3 regions of the Halomonas sp. M1 genome follow, and region 3 is predicted to be linked to each of the others. Evidence: predicted binding sites of a transcription regulator. Region 3 holds the regulator's gene; each other region holds the start of a gene.
The links. The regulator sigma-54, encoded in region 3, starts transcription at its own class of promoters, with help from an activator protein. The targets are predictions, from matches to a motif close to TGGCACNNNNNTTGCTNT.

Region 1 (4,337 bases), 1.8 Mb from region 3:
TGTGGCCAGCACTTATTAGTCGGCCGGCTATTTGGGGAAGGTTACCCTGGGTGGCCCAGTCAAGCTCATTACCAAACGAGCCGTGGAGTAGATAGATAACGGGGTAGGGAGCTTGAGCATCTTTGTCATAACCCCGGGGTAAATAAATTGTATAAGGGTAGTCGTGACCTAGCGTGGGTGAGGTGAATTGCTCGCGGGATATATCGCCAGCCATCGTGTTACTGCTTATCGCCAAACCAATGGTAAAAGCAATTAAACTGCGCCAAACGCGCTTAAAAAAATACGCTAAAGAAGAGATGAGCACGTGGCCTCCAGGAATTAAATTACGTTACAAACGTCGTACGCCTTAGTTAGGGTTATGCCGCATATCTTAGCCTAGCAGGGTGTTTTCTCATTGGGAGGGTGGATGCAGAAGGTTGAGGAAATTTACTGGTTGCGTGCTTATGGGTGTATCGCTGTTTTCTTATTTCACTGGCTCGACCATATAAATCAGCGTGTTGATAATGTATTTACCGATCTGATGCGTATTCCGCTGGTGCTTGGCACGCCTATTTTTTTGTTTATTTCGATATTTGTGTTTGCCGTTCGATACAACAAACAAGTGCCGTCGGGGTTCCTCGGGCAGCGGGTTAAGTACGTCATGCTGCCCTATTTGGTATATGGATTCATTTATTCGACGGCTGAATGGATGCGTTTACAAAACAGCGATGAGCCGGTTGGCTTTATTAGCAATGCAACGGAGTATTTTGTTTTTGCAGGTTGGCATGGGTACTTCTTGATTATTGCTATGCAGTTTTACACGGCCTACTGGCTATTTACCCGCTGGCAGCTATGGCGCTTTGACCCTATGCCCTGGCTATGGGGTAGCTGCATCGTAAGCATGGCTTACTGGGGTTTAGCTTATTGGCTTGAGGTAGCGCCGCCTGGCTATTTGCTTTGGATTGCCCCGTTGGGCTGGGTGTATCTCTTCTTTTTGGCGCTCGCGCTGGTGCGCTACTACCTTTTAATGCCGTCTGCAGTGTCTCAAATGGAAACGGTTCAGTTACCCGCTTGGATACGTGTGTTGGCTCGGCCAAGATGGCTGATGGGGCTAGTGGTTTGCATTGTGATGGCCACCTTTGCGGGATGGCTGGCCTTTTCATCCAAAGAGGTCTGGGTGATTCCTTTTTTTGTGTTGTTCACGCTGTGGGCAATGCGCTACTTAAAGGGGCGCCGAGCGCCGCCTTGGGTACGCTATATCAATGCGTATTCGTTTGGTATCTACCTTGCCCACCCGATGTTTTTTGCAATCACAGATTTTTTTGTCGGGCCCACAGCGCTTCCCCTGCCTGTATACGCTGTGCTGCTGATTGTAGTGGGGGTTATCGGCTCTATAGCGCTCAACAAATTGGCGAATACGACTACCTGGGGCGCCATGCTTTTTGGCAAACGTTTAAAAGTATAAACGCGGGAATTAAGGGATTAGGTGTGAAGCGTGGAGTGGGTAACGTGCATCGTCTTTAACAAATAAGCCGTGCTGTGAGCGTAGAGTCTTGCTACTGATGGTTTTTAGGCGTGTGGGGCAGGCATAAAGGCGCTGCAGTAAGTCTACCAACGCTGGCTCATCCAGTTCGGGGTCAAACCCGCCTAAGCGTTCTAACCAGGCGCGTCGAATCGCGATGTAAGGTGGCACCGTAATGGCAGAGCCTATAAAACGTTGCAGGAGGCGCGAAGAAAAGCGCGGCGGTGCACTTACAATGATCAATGCGTCGAGAGAAGAGGTATCTAGCTGGGCAATAATCTCGTCCCACTGCTCTGGGGCGATGGTTTTTTTCTTTAGCGCGATAAACAGCCACTCCGCTTGGCTGATATAAGCAGCTTGGTTCAGGCGTGCACCCAGTGGGCGGGAGGGTGTAATTATGCAGTGCACTTGGTAGCGCTGCTCCAAGTCCGCCAAGCGATTATCAGCACGGGTATGAGTGACAATAATGGGCACTAGATGGTCTGAATGGCCGGACTGCCGAATGGAGTGGAGGTGGCGTGGTAAACGGGCACCCGTTACCAGCGCATCAACAATAAAGCAGACCGTACCCATGAAAGCGGCTTCCCATGTTATGAAACCTATAAAGTTTGTAATTTATTGTAGTTCTTGGTTTCTTTAAGTAGCAAGTGAAAGTTGCTTAACACAAATGAAGGTTGTGGGTTTTTTTATGCACCAAGTTGATGCATATAGGTGTTTGCTTGTGTGTTTTTGGTGCGTTTTTCTGGGTTGATGGCAAGGCAGGGCTGCTCTTATAGGCGTCATGCCACATGAAGAGGCATAGTGAGAGAAGTTTTAAATTAATAAATACAATGGCTTGCTATTTTTTAATGCCATATTGGTGCAAAGTTGGCATGCTCTGTGCTTTATATTTTGGAAACAGTTGTTTAGCGGCTAGCGTGTCGTAGGCAGAAGCCCTGTGGCGTGCTACAACAATAGCCGGTTTGGAATATCGCTGGACGTTTTGCTCTTTACCGCCAGACAAACGTTGAGCGAAGAAGAATGACAAACGTGACACATGCCCTTAGCGTGTTGAATGTTTTGTCGAATAACATTTTTATCGATAGCTTTCTGTTTTACGCTTTAAGCCACGCTCATACCGGAGGACACTATGTCAGCCAAGACTCTCGCGCTAATTGAAGAACATGATGTTAAGTGGGTAGACCTGCGTTTCACCGACACCCGCGGTAAAGAGCAGCACGTTACTGTTCCTGCTCGGGATGTGAACGAGGAGTTTTTTGAAAACGGCCAGATGTTTGATGGTTCTTCCATCAACGGCTGGAAGGGCATCAATGAATCCGACATGATTCTGCGCCCAGAAGACGGTACTGGTTTCCTGGACCCCTTCACCGAAGACGCTACCCTGATCCTGCGTTGCGACATTATCGAGCCGGCTACTATGCAGGGCTACGACCGCGACCCACGTTCTATTGCTAAGCGTGCAGAAGCCTACCTGCAGTCTACCGGCCTGGGCGATACGGCTTTCTTTGGCCCTGAGCCTGAATTCTTTATTTTTGATGAAGTGCACTGGAAGTCCGATATCCAGGGCTCTATGTACAAAATCACCTCTGACGAAGGCGCCTGGGCTACCGACAACGTTGTTGAGGGCGGCAACCTAGGTCACCGTCCGCGCGTAAAAGGCGGTTACTTCCCGGTTCCCCCGGTAGATAGCTTCCATGATATTCGTGGTGCTATGTGTAACACCCTGGAAGCGATTGGCCAGACCGTGGAAGTTCATCACCACGAGGTTGCCAACGCGGGTCAGAACGAAATCGGCGTTAAGTTCAACACGCTGGTGAAGAAGGCTGACGAAGTTCAGGAAATGAAGTACGTGATCCACAATGTGGCTCACGCTTACGGCAAAACGGCTACCTTTATGCCGAAGCCCCTGGTGGGCGATAACGGTTCAGGTATGCACATCCACCAGTCCTTCTGGAAAGATGGTCAGAACCAGTTCGCCGGTGACGAGTACGCTGGCCTGTCTGAAATGGCGCTTTACTACATTGGCGGCATCATCAAGCACGCCCGCGCTCTGAACGCCTTCACTAACGCGTCGACTAACTCTTACAAGCGTTTGGTACCTGGTTTTGAAGCGCCGGTAATGCTGGCCTACAGTGCCCGCAACCGTTCTGCTTCTATCCGTATTCCGTACACGGCTAGCCCGAAAGGCAAGCGTGTCGAAACGCGCTTTCCTGATCCGACGGCCAACCCCTACTTGGCGTTTGCCGCCATGCTGATGGCCGGTATCGACGGTATCAAGAACAAGATCCATCCTGGCGATGCGATGGATAAGAACCTGTACGACCTGCCGCCAGAAGAAGGCAAGTCAGTGCCGACCGTTGCAAACAGCCTGGATCAAGCGCTGGAAGCACTCGATGTTGACCGCGCGTTCCTAACCGAAGGTGGCGTGTTCACCGACGAAATGATCGACGCCTACATCGAACTGAAGATGGAAGACGTTGAGCGTATCCGCATGACGACTCACCCCATTGAGTTCGACATGTACTACAGCTGCTAATCAGCGTTATTAATACCTAGCTGCTACTATCACCCCGGCGGTGGTTGTCAGTAGCGAAGTAAATGCGCTAACAAGTACGGTAGTAAGTACTGTTACCAGCACTTATATCAGTACTGAAATAAGCACTGAAACCCCGCCTCGGCGGGGTTTTTTATTGGCACAAACAATGTAAAGGAAGGGGCGCGATGGCATTTGGGCGGCGTTTTGAGGCAAAAAAGAGTTTATTAACAGGCACTTTGCTCGTGCTGTGCCTGTGGGTAAGCGCTGCGCAAGCACAAACGGTTTACCGAGTGCTGGATG
Region 2 (4,337 bases), 1.2 Mb from region 3:
GCCCAGGGCAACGCGGAAAGCGGCAGGCGCAGGCCCATGGGTGAGTCGCCGGGAACAAGGAAGAGATGGTCGCGCTTCAGCGGCCAGCGCCCGCTCTCCCAGCGGTGGTTGTGGGCAATGGAGTGGCGCAGAGGCAGGGCATAGCCCACTGCGGCGCCCAGGTCTTGTTCCAGCAAACGGGCCAAGCGCTGGCGTTCTGCATCATCTTTTAAGTCGGCGCTGTGGGGGTCAACGCTTACCGGAAGCGTTTGCTCTTTCCAGAGGTAGTAGTAAGCGTCCTCAAAGGCTGGGATCCAGTGGCGCTCTGCCACATCCAGGCGCTCGCTAAGGGCACGCGTAAATTGCTGGGCCATGGCGTCATCGACAACTACCTTCGGTGCGCCGTCCATACAGGCCAGCCATTTAGGGTCGCGCCACAGGGCCACGCCATCCTTACGCCAATAGCATGCCAGTGCCCAGCGGGGCAGTGGCTCTCCGGGGTACCATTTACCCTGCTGCTGTTGGATAACGCTGCCAGGGGCATAGGCGGTTTGTAGGCGGGTTAAGAGGGCTTCGGCACGCTCGCGTTTATGTTCGCCCAGGGCATCGGTATTCCACTGAGGGCTTTCCATATCATCGACGGACACAAACGTAGGTTCGCCGCCCATGGTCAAGCGTACGTCTTGGCGGTTGAGTTCGCTGTCCACCTGGTCGCCTAGCTGCAGAATTTGTTGCCACTGCTGGTCACTGTAGGGTTTGGTGACCCGAGGGTCTTCGTGGATGCGCTCCACGCGCATCTCCACATCAAAAGTGGCCTCACACTTTTCCGAAAAACCGGTAATCGCGGCGGCACTCCCGGTGGTGGGTGTAGCCGCAAGCGGGATGTGCCCTTCACCGGCAAACAGGCCCGAGGTGGGGTCAAGCCCGACCCAACCAGCACCGGGCAAAAATACTTCTGTCCAAGCGTGTAAGTCGGTGAAGTCGACGTCGGTGCCACTGGGGCCGTCCAGGGCTTTTACATCAGGAGTCAACTGGATCAAGTAGCCCGAGACAAAGCGTGCCGCTAAGCCTAAGTGGCGCAGAATCTGCACCAATAGCCAAGCGCTATCCCGACAGGAGCCGCTGCCAAGAGACAGGGTTTCTTCACAGCTTTGAACCCCAGGCTCCATACGTACTAGATAGCTGATGTCATGCTGGAGCCGCTGATTAAGGGCCACCAGAAAATCCACCGCGGTGGTTGGCTCCCGAGTCACCTCTTCTAGCCATTCAAGCAGGTGAGGTCCTGCTTCGGTCACTTCCAGATAGGGGCTTAGCTCGTTGCGTAGCTCTTCGGGGTAGGTAAACGGGATTTTTTGGGCAATATCATCCAGAAAAAAATCAAACGGGTTAATAACCGTCATTGGTGCAATCAGCTCGACGGCAATGGTTAGCTCTTTGCGGGGTTCGGGGAAAACCAGACGCGCATTAAAGTTGCCGAACGGATCTTGCTGCCAGTTTAGAAAATGGTCATCCCCCGAGATATTGAGCGAATACGCTTCAATGTGCGTGCGGCAGTGGGGCGCGGGGCGAAGGCGAACCACATGGGGCGATAATTGAACGGGTCGGTCAAAGCGGTACGTTGTGCGGTGATGCAAGGCAACGCGAATGGTCATGAGGCAGCCCCTAAAATAAGCCGTGTTCAACCGATCTAACGTTTAGCTAGCATCGGTAAGAAAAACAACAGTTAAAAAGTTAAGTAACAAAAGTATCGTTCCAGTTGATCTTTTTTGCAGCTGCAATATTGCGCTAGGCGTTTAAGAAGTGTGGAAAGTCGACTAAAACCCTTGGCAAAGCATTGCTTGCACTTTAATGGTGCTTTTTTTAGCCGTCGTTGTGGTAAAACACCAAAAAGGTGCGCTGATAAATGACTGAAAATTTAAGTCTCTTCTTATGAATTGCCTAAACGTTGAAATAACGCGAAAGATGGTACGTATTTTGCGTAATTACATGTGTAGTTAACTATAAGAGTAGTTAACTACATGAGTGGTTAATGTGTGTCGTTAGCTACGTAGATTGCGCGCGGCAGGCCTACACTAGGGTTAATGTAGATGTCGCTTCTACCCTTGCGCTAGGAGAGCGCCCATGAGCCAAGTGAATTGGAATAACTATGTGTGCCGTGACTTTTACGATGAACTGTTAGCGGCGCCAGGGCAGCCCCGTGCATCGGCAGATGAGCTGTGCAATATGCTGGCGCGGTTTAGCGGTGAAGAGCTAGCTGAGCGTAAAACAGCAGCGGAAATTGCTATTCGCACCATGGGAATTACGTTTACCGTGTATTCCGAAGGGGCGATGATTGATCGGGCTTGGCCGTTTGATATTGTGCCAAGGATTATATCCGCCAGTGAATGGCGCAAAACAGAAGCCGGGTTAAAGCAGCGAGTACAAGCGCTAAACCTGTTTATTGATGATCTTTATCATGACCAAAAAGTAATTAAAGACAAAGTGTTACCCGCTGAAGTGTTAGCCCAGTCGGTTAACTTTCGGCCCCAGTGTGTCGGAGTGAAACCGCCCCACGGGGTATGGGCGCATATTTGCGGGTCGGACTTAGTGCGTGGCGGAGATGGCACGCTTTATGTGCTGGAAGACAATCTGCGTATTCCCTCCGGTGTTTCTTACATGCTGGAGAATCGTAATGTGACTAAGCGCGTGCTGCCGGAACTATTTGCCTCGGGAAAGATTTTACCTGTGGATGACTATGTGTCCCAGCTTTATGACATGTTGGCGGCGATGTCGCCTCGCCCAGGGGATGACCCGCAAGTGGTTGTATTAACCCCCGGTATCTATAACTCTGCTTACTTTGAGCACGCCTATTTAGCCCAGCAAATGGGGGTTGAGCTGGTGCAGGGCAGCGATCTGCTGGTCGACGATGAGGATGTGGTTTACATGCGAACCGTCGAGGGGTTGCGCCGCGTCGACGTAATTTACCGCCGCGTCGACGATGAGTTCCTCGATCCAGAAGCGTTTAATCCCGACTCCATGCTGGGAGTGGCGGGCTTAATGCGCTCCTGGCGAGCGGGCAAGGTGGCACTAGCCAATGCACCTGGGGCCGGCGTCGCCGATGATAAAGTTGTCTATGCCTTTGTGCCTGACATTATTCGCTATTACCTGGATCAGGAGCCGCTGCTGCCCAACGTGCCGAGCTACCTGTGCATGTTTGAAGATGACCGTAAATACGTGCTGGAACATTTAGATGAGTTGGTGGTGAAGCCCGCTAATGAATCTGGCGGTTACGGCATGCTGATTGGCCCGCGCTCCACTAAAGAGGACCGTGAAGAGTTTGCCCGGCTAATTAAAGCCAACCCGCGTAACTACATGGCTCAGCCTACGTTAGCGCTATCAACTACCCCTACGCTTGCCAATGGCATACCACAGCCGCGCCATGTGGATCTTCGCCCGTTTATCCTGTCTGGACCGGAAACCCATGTTACTACCGGGGGTTTAACCCGCGTAGCGCTGGTGGAAGGCTCGTTAGTGGTGAACTCCTCTCAGGGCGGCGGTAGCAAAGACACGTGGATAGTCGAAACCGATGAGAACGCGGCGCCTGCCGCTGAGCTGAAAGGAGCCTAGCGCCATGTTGTCACGCGTAGCAGAAAACCTTTACTGGATGGCGCGCTATATCGAGCGTGCCGAAGACACCGCCCGGCTATTAAGTGTTAATAGCCACCTGATGCTGGATTTGCCCCGTCTTCTTCCGCTTGGTTGGGCGCCTCTCATCGAAATGACCGGCACGCTGGAAGAGTTCAATGCACGTCACACCAGCTTTGATGAGCGCAGCGTGGTCTATTTTTTGTGTGCCGATGCGCAAAACGGCAGTTCGATTCTTTCCGCGCTGGCTAGCGCCCGGGAAAACTTACGAACCACTCGGGATGTGGTGCCCCGGGAAATTTGGGAAGAGATCAATCAGCTCTACCTCAATGTTGCGGATCATGTTGAAAGCGGCGTTAGCCCCCGACGGCGGGATACGTTTTTGAAAAACGTGATACGCGGCTGCCAAACCTTAACGGGCTTGATTGAAGGTACGTTAAGCCATGGCCCCGCACGTACCTTTATCGAGCTGGGCCGCCAGCTTGAACGGGCGGATATGACCACGCGTATTGTTGACGTTCGCTCGGCAAGCCTGTTGCCCCAGAACCCCGAAGAACTGCTGCCCTTTGAAAACCTACAGTGGATGAGCGTATTAAAATCACTCACCGCTTACCAGATGTATCGCCAGCAGGTGCGGTTAAGGGTACGTGGGCCGGATGTGCTGCGTTTTTTGCTACAGGATCCTAACTTTCCACGCTCGATAGCCTGTAGTTTGGAAACCTTGGGCCACGAGC
Region 3 (4,337 bases):
TTCGACTGGTTCTGAAGGTGATGGTTGCGCCGGTTGTTCACTGAGAGTGTACTGAAGTCCCAGTTCTCGATGCCTTAGCTGTACTTCCCCTATGTGTTTTACGAGCCGTTGCGCGAGTTCCTCCACCATGTAAACAGAGCGGTGCTGGCCGCCGGTACAACCGATTGCAATGGTCATATAGCTTCTCTGGCTGTTTTGGTAAGCCGGCAGCCACTTCTCTAACCAGCTGTAAATGTCGTTGCTCATCGCATCGACAATGGGGTAGCTGCTGAGAAAAGCCACAATGTTAGCGTCTCTGCCAGTGTACTGACGTAGCGTTGGGTCCCAGTAGGGGTTAGGTAAGCAGCGCACATCAAACACAATATCGGCATCTAGGGGTACGCCCCGCTTGTAGCCAAATGACTCAAAGGTGAGGGTTAGCTGGTCGCTATGCTGATGGGCGACTTGATCGGTAATACGGCGACGTAAGTCGTGCACCGAAAGCCGTGAAGTGTCGATCATGAGATCAGCAAGGTCGCGTATCTCAAGCAGCGTTTCTTCTTCTTTGTTAATGGCTTCCTCAAGCGTCATGTCGCTATCGCGAGTTAGCGGATGTCGACGACGTGTAGCGGAGTAGCGCTCTAATAAAATTCTTGCATCGGTGGTCAGGTAAATTACCTGGAAACGAATCTGCCGCTGATTGAGCTCTTCAAGTAGCGTTGGCAGGCGCTCAAGAGCTGCTGGCAGGTTACGGGCATCAATGCTTACCGCTAAATGGGTACGCCCACCCTGAACACGCAGCTCATCTACTAAAGAGCCAAGCAGCATCGCGGGTAAGTTGTCGATGGCGTAGTAGCCAAGATCTTCTAACGCTTGTAAGGCGATAGATTTACCGGACCCAGAACGGCCGCTAATGATCACCAATTGCATAGAGTTTCTCTTGGGCTGCCAAAAAATTAATGAGGCTTAAAATGAAGAAAGGTAGCGGCTAGCGTCGAGGTAGACGCTTAGTGCGCCGATTTTTCACGGATTTTTGAGGTGATAAGCTCAAGAAGTTCACGCTGGCTAGTACTTTTCCGAAGCTGTTGTCGCGTATCAGCCTCGTTCATGATGGTGGCAACTTGCCCAAGTAATGCTAAGTGCGTGTCGTCAGCTTCTTCCGGCACCAACAAGACAAACACCAGATCGACAGGGTCGCCATCAATGGCATCGAAATCGACTGGCTCGGCAAGCTTTAAAAAGCCGGCAATAGGGGCGATGCAGTGGGGGCTTCGAGCATGGGGAATGGCAACGCCATTACCTATACCAGTACTTCCCAGGCGTTCGCGACCAATTAAACGGCTAAAGACTTCCTGGCTATCCAGGCTAGGGGTGTTTTGGGCAATAAAGGTGCTGAAAAACTCCAGCACCCTTTTTTTGCTGCCCCCGGGCACGTCGTATAGCACGCGCTCCGGGGGGAGTATGGTTTCCAACGTCATTGAATTAACGCACACCAGCGCCTTGGGCGCGAGCTTGTGCTTTTTCCTTGTGTTTAACGAGTTGACGATCGATCTTATCCGCTAAAGCATCAATAGCGGCGTACATGTCATTATCTAATGCTTCGGCGTGAAGATCAGCCCCGGCTGCGTGCAGAGTGCAGGCAGCTTGCTGTCGCTCTTTCTCAACAGATAAGGTCACTTGTACTGTCGTAATGTTGTCGTAGTGGCGCTCAACGCGCGCTAGTTTTTCATTTACGTAGTCACGCAAGGCGTCAGTCAGATCTACATGATGACCAGTGATATTTACTTGCATTGACGTGCTCCTTATCCATGGGACTGTACTTCGATTGTAACCCTTTTTACGCTGTTGCAAAGCCCTATAGCGGTGTTTCCTTGTTCGCTAACGTAAACGGCGCCGTTCACTTGAAGAGGGAATGCCCATTGACTCTCGATATTTGGCGACTGTGCGCCTTGCAACACTAATTCCGCCTGCTTCCAAGAGCGTCACCAAACGGCTGTCGGAAAGCGGCTTGCCCGGTGGCTCATCTTGCACCAACTTCTTAATCCGCGCGCGGATAGCGGTGCTGGAGTGGCTGTCGCCACCATCTTGGCCGCTGACCTGGCTGGAAAAGAAATACTTGAGTTCAAATACTCCTCGGGGCGTATGAATATACTTTTGAGTGGTCACCCGGGAGATGGTGGACTCATGCATCTCCACGGCTTCGGCTATGTCCGCTAAAATTAACGGTTTCATCGACTCTTCACCATGCTCTAAAAAGCCAATCTGGCGCGCGATAATTTCTCGACCCACTCGCAGCAGCGTATCATTTCGGCTCGAAAGGCTTTTAATTAGCCAGCGGGCTTCTTGAAGGTGCTCTTTAAGGAACTGGTTATCTTGGCTTTTATCAGCACGCTTTATCAAGCTTGCGTAGTCAGGCTGAATGCGTAGCCGGGGCAACGCTTCTGGATTAAGTTCCAGGTGCCAGCCTTCATTATCGTGCCGCACGACCAAATCTGGGGTTATATAGCTATCATCGCTGTCGCCGTAGGCACTGCCGGGGCGCGGGTCAAGGCTGCGAATGAGGCGAATAACATCATCGAGTTGTTCATCATCCAGGCTCAAGCGTCGTTTAAGCAGCCGTATATCGTCTTTGCCGAGTGCCTCAAGAAATTGACGCACCAGCCGTTTGGCAGGTACTAAAAGCGGCGTCTCCTCGGGGAGCGTGGCTAGCTGAAGCATTAGGCACTCGCGTAAGTCCCGCGCGAAGACCCCGGTGGGCTCAAACTGCTGCAAGCGCAACAGGGTGTTCTCTACTTCACGCTGGCTTAGGCCGTCCAGGCCCTGAGCTTTTAAGCCTTCGCGGATGTCGTTAAGCGGCTGAGTGATGTAGCCATTGGCATCGAGGGCATCGATCAAGCTTTCGGCAATAGTGTGCTCACGTAGCGTGAAGTCGGTCATGGCAAGTTGCCAAAGCAGGTGACCGTGCAGGCTTTGTCCTGCTGCCTGGCGCTCAAAATCAGGCCCTTCGCTGCTACCGCCCGTGCTGCCCATATCTTGGTAGGTGTCGGACCAGTCACTATCCACAGAAAGCTCACTAGGGATACTTTCAGCCCATTCTGCTTCCGGCGTCTCGGTGACCGCCTGCTCGCCAAATTCATCCTCTTGTTCCAGCATTGGGTTAGCGTCGAGCGCTTGCTGAATTTCTTGCCGCAGGTCGAGTGTTGAGAGCTGGAGCAGCGCAATTGCCTGCTGCAGCTGAGGTGTCATGGTCAGCTGTGTGCCGATACGCAGTTGAAGAGAAGCTTTCATGACCATCTGAGAACCACTCGTTAATCAGAAAGCTCCACCCTAGTGCGAGTTATCCTCAGGTGCAAGTGCAATAAGCATGCCATTAAAAGTAATTAGTCGGTAGGCGCCTGTTTATAGGCGGAAATCAGCCCCGAGATAGACGTCGCGCACCTTCTGGTTATCGAGGATAGACTGTGGGTCGCCGCTAGCAATGATTTGGCCATCGCCAACGATATAGGCGATATCGCAGATATCGAGCGTGTCTCGTACGTTATGGTCGGTGATGAGGACACCGATATGTCGCTGTTTGAGCGCGCGTATAATCGTTTTGATATCACCCACTGAAATAGGGTCTACGCCTGCGAACGGTTCATCTAGCAGAATAAACACAGGCTCGGTTGCCAGTGAGCGGGCAATTTCAACGCGCCGACGCTCGCCACCGGATAGGCTCATGCCCAGGTTGTCGCGGATATGGGTAATGTGGAAGTCTTCAAGTAGCGACTCTAGACGCTGTTCACGGGCGCTACGGTCAAGCTCCTTTCGAGTTTCAAGTATTGCCATGATGTTGTCGGCGACCGAAAGCTTACGAAAAATAGAGGCTTCCTGGGGCAGGTAGCCAATGCCTGCAATAGCCCGTTCATGCATGGGTGCGCGGGTGAGGTCTAGATCATCAATACCGACGCTGCCTGCGTCAGACTTAACCAACCCAACGATCATATAAAACGAGGTGGTTTTACCCGCTCCGTTCGGGCCGAGTAGCCCCACAACGCTGCCTTGGGTAATCTCTAGGTTAATATCTTTCACCACCCGGCGACGCTTATAGCTTTTAGCCAGGTGATGAGCATAGAGCGTTTTTACCGGAGCAGTTTCGTTAGTTGCTGTGGTGCTGGGGGTTGTCACAAATGAACTCCCTATTGCGCGGGCTGTAGGGTCATGCGAATACGCTGTGATTCGCTTCCGTCGACTTCTGAGCGGGCCTGCACGACCTCTCGGTCAATGAAGTATTCCAAGCGCCCCCCCTGGAAACGATCACCTCGTTGGGTAAGCTCTGCCTGATCGATGAGCTCAACCCGGCGTTCGGCGACATGATA

Region 1: the regulator sigma-54 is predicted to act here: its motif matches at 2,370-2,387, upstream of glnA (glutamate--ammonia ligase).
Region 2: the regulator sigma-54 is predicted to act here: its motif matches at 1,943-1,960, upstream of P8S54_RS15920 (circularly permuted type 2 ATP-grasp protein).

Annotation. Positions count from the first base shown of each region.
Region 1 covers NZ_CP121119.1:2,717,884-2,722,220, forward strand. The annotation lists gene P8S54_RS12575 (alpha/beta hydrolase-fold protein) at 1-253, opposite strand, end outside; gene P8S54_RS12580 (acyltransferase family protein) at 407-1,444, shown strand; gene P8S54_RS12585 (hypothetical protein) at 1,454-2,074, opposite strand; gene glnA (glutamate--ammonia ligase) at 2,631-4,037, shown strand; gene P8S54_RS12595 (DUF4124 domain-containing protein) at 4,223-4,337, shown strand, end outside.
Region 2 covers NZ_CP121119.1:3,469,567-3,473,903, forward strand. The annotation lists gene P8S54_RS15915 (transglutaminase family protein) at 1-1,631, opposite strand, end outside; gene P8S54_RS15920 (circularly permuted type 2 ATP-grasp protein) at 2,101-3,585, shown strand; gene P8S54_RS15925 (alpha-E domain-containing protein) at 3,590-4,337, shown strand, end outside.
Region 3 covers NZ_CP121119.1:911,393-915,729, reverse strand. The annotation lists gene rapZ (RNase adapter RapZ) at 1-909, opposite strand, end outside; gene ptsN (PTS IIA-like nitrogen regulatory protein PtsN) at 987-1,457, opposite strand; gene raiA (ribosome-associated translation inhibitor RaiA) at 1,462-1,770, opposite strand; gene P8S54_RS04160 (RNA polymerase factor sigma-54) at 1,858-3,273, opposite strand; gene lptB (LPS export ABC transporter ATP-binding protein) at 3,379-4,146, opposite strand; gene lptA (lipopolysaccharide transport periplasmic protein LptA) at 4,158-4,337, opposite strand, start outside.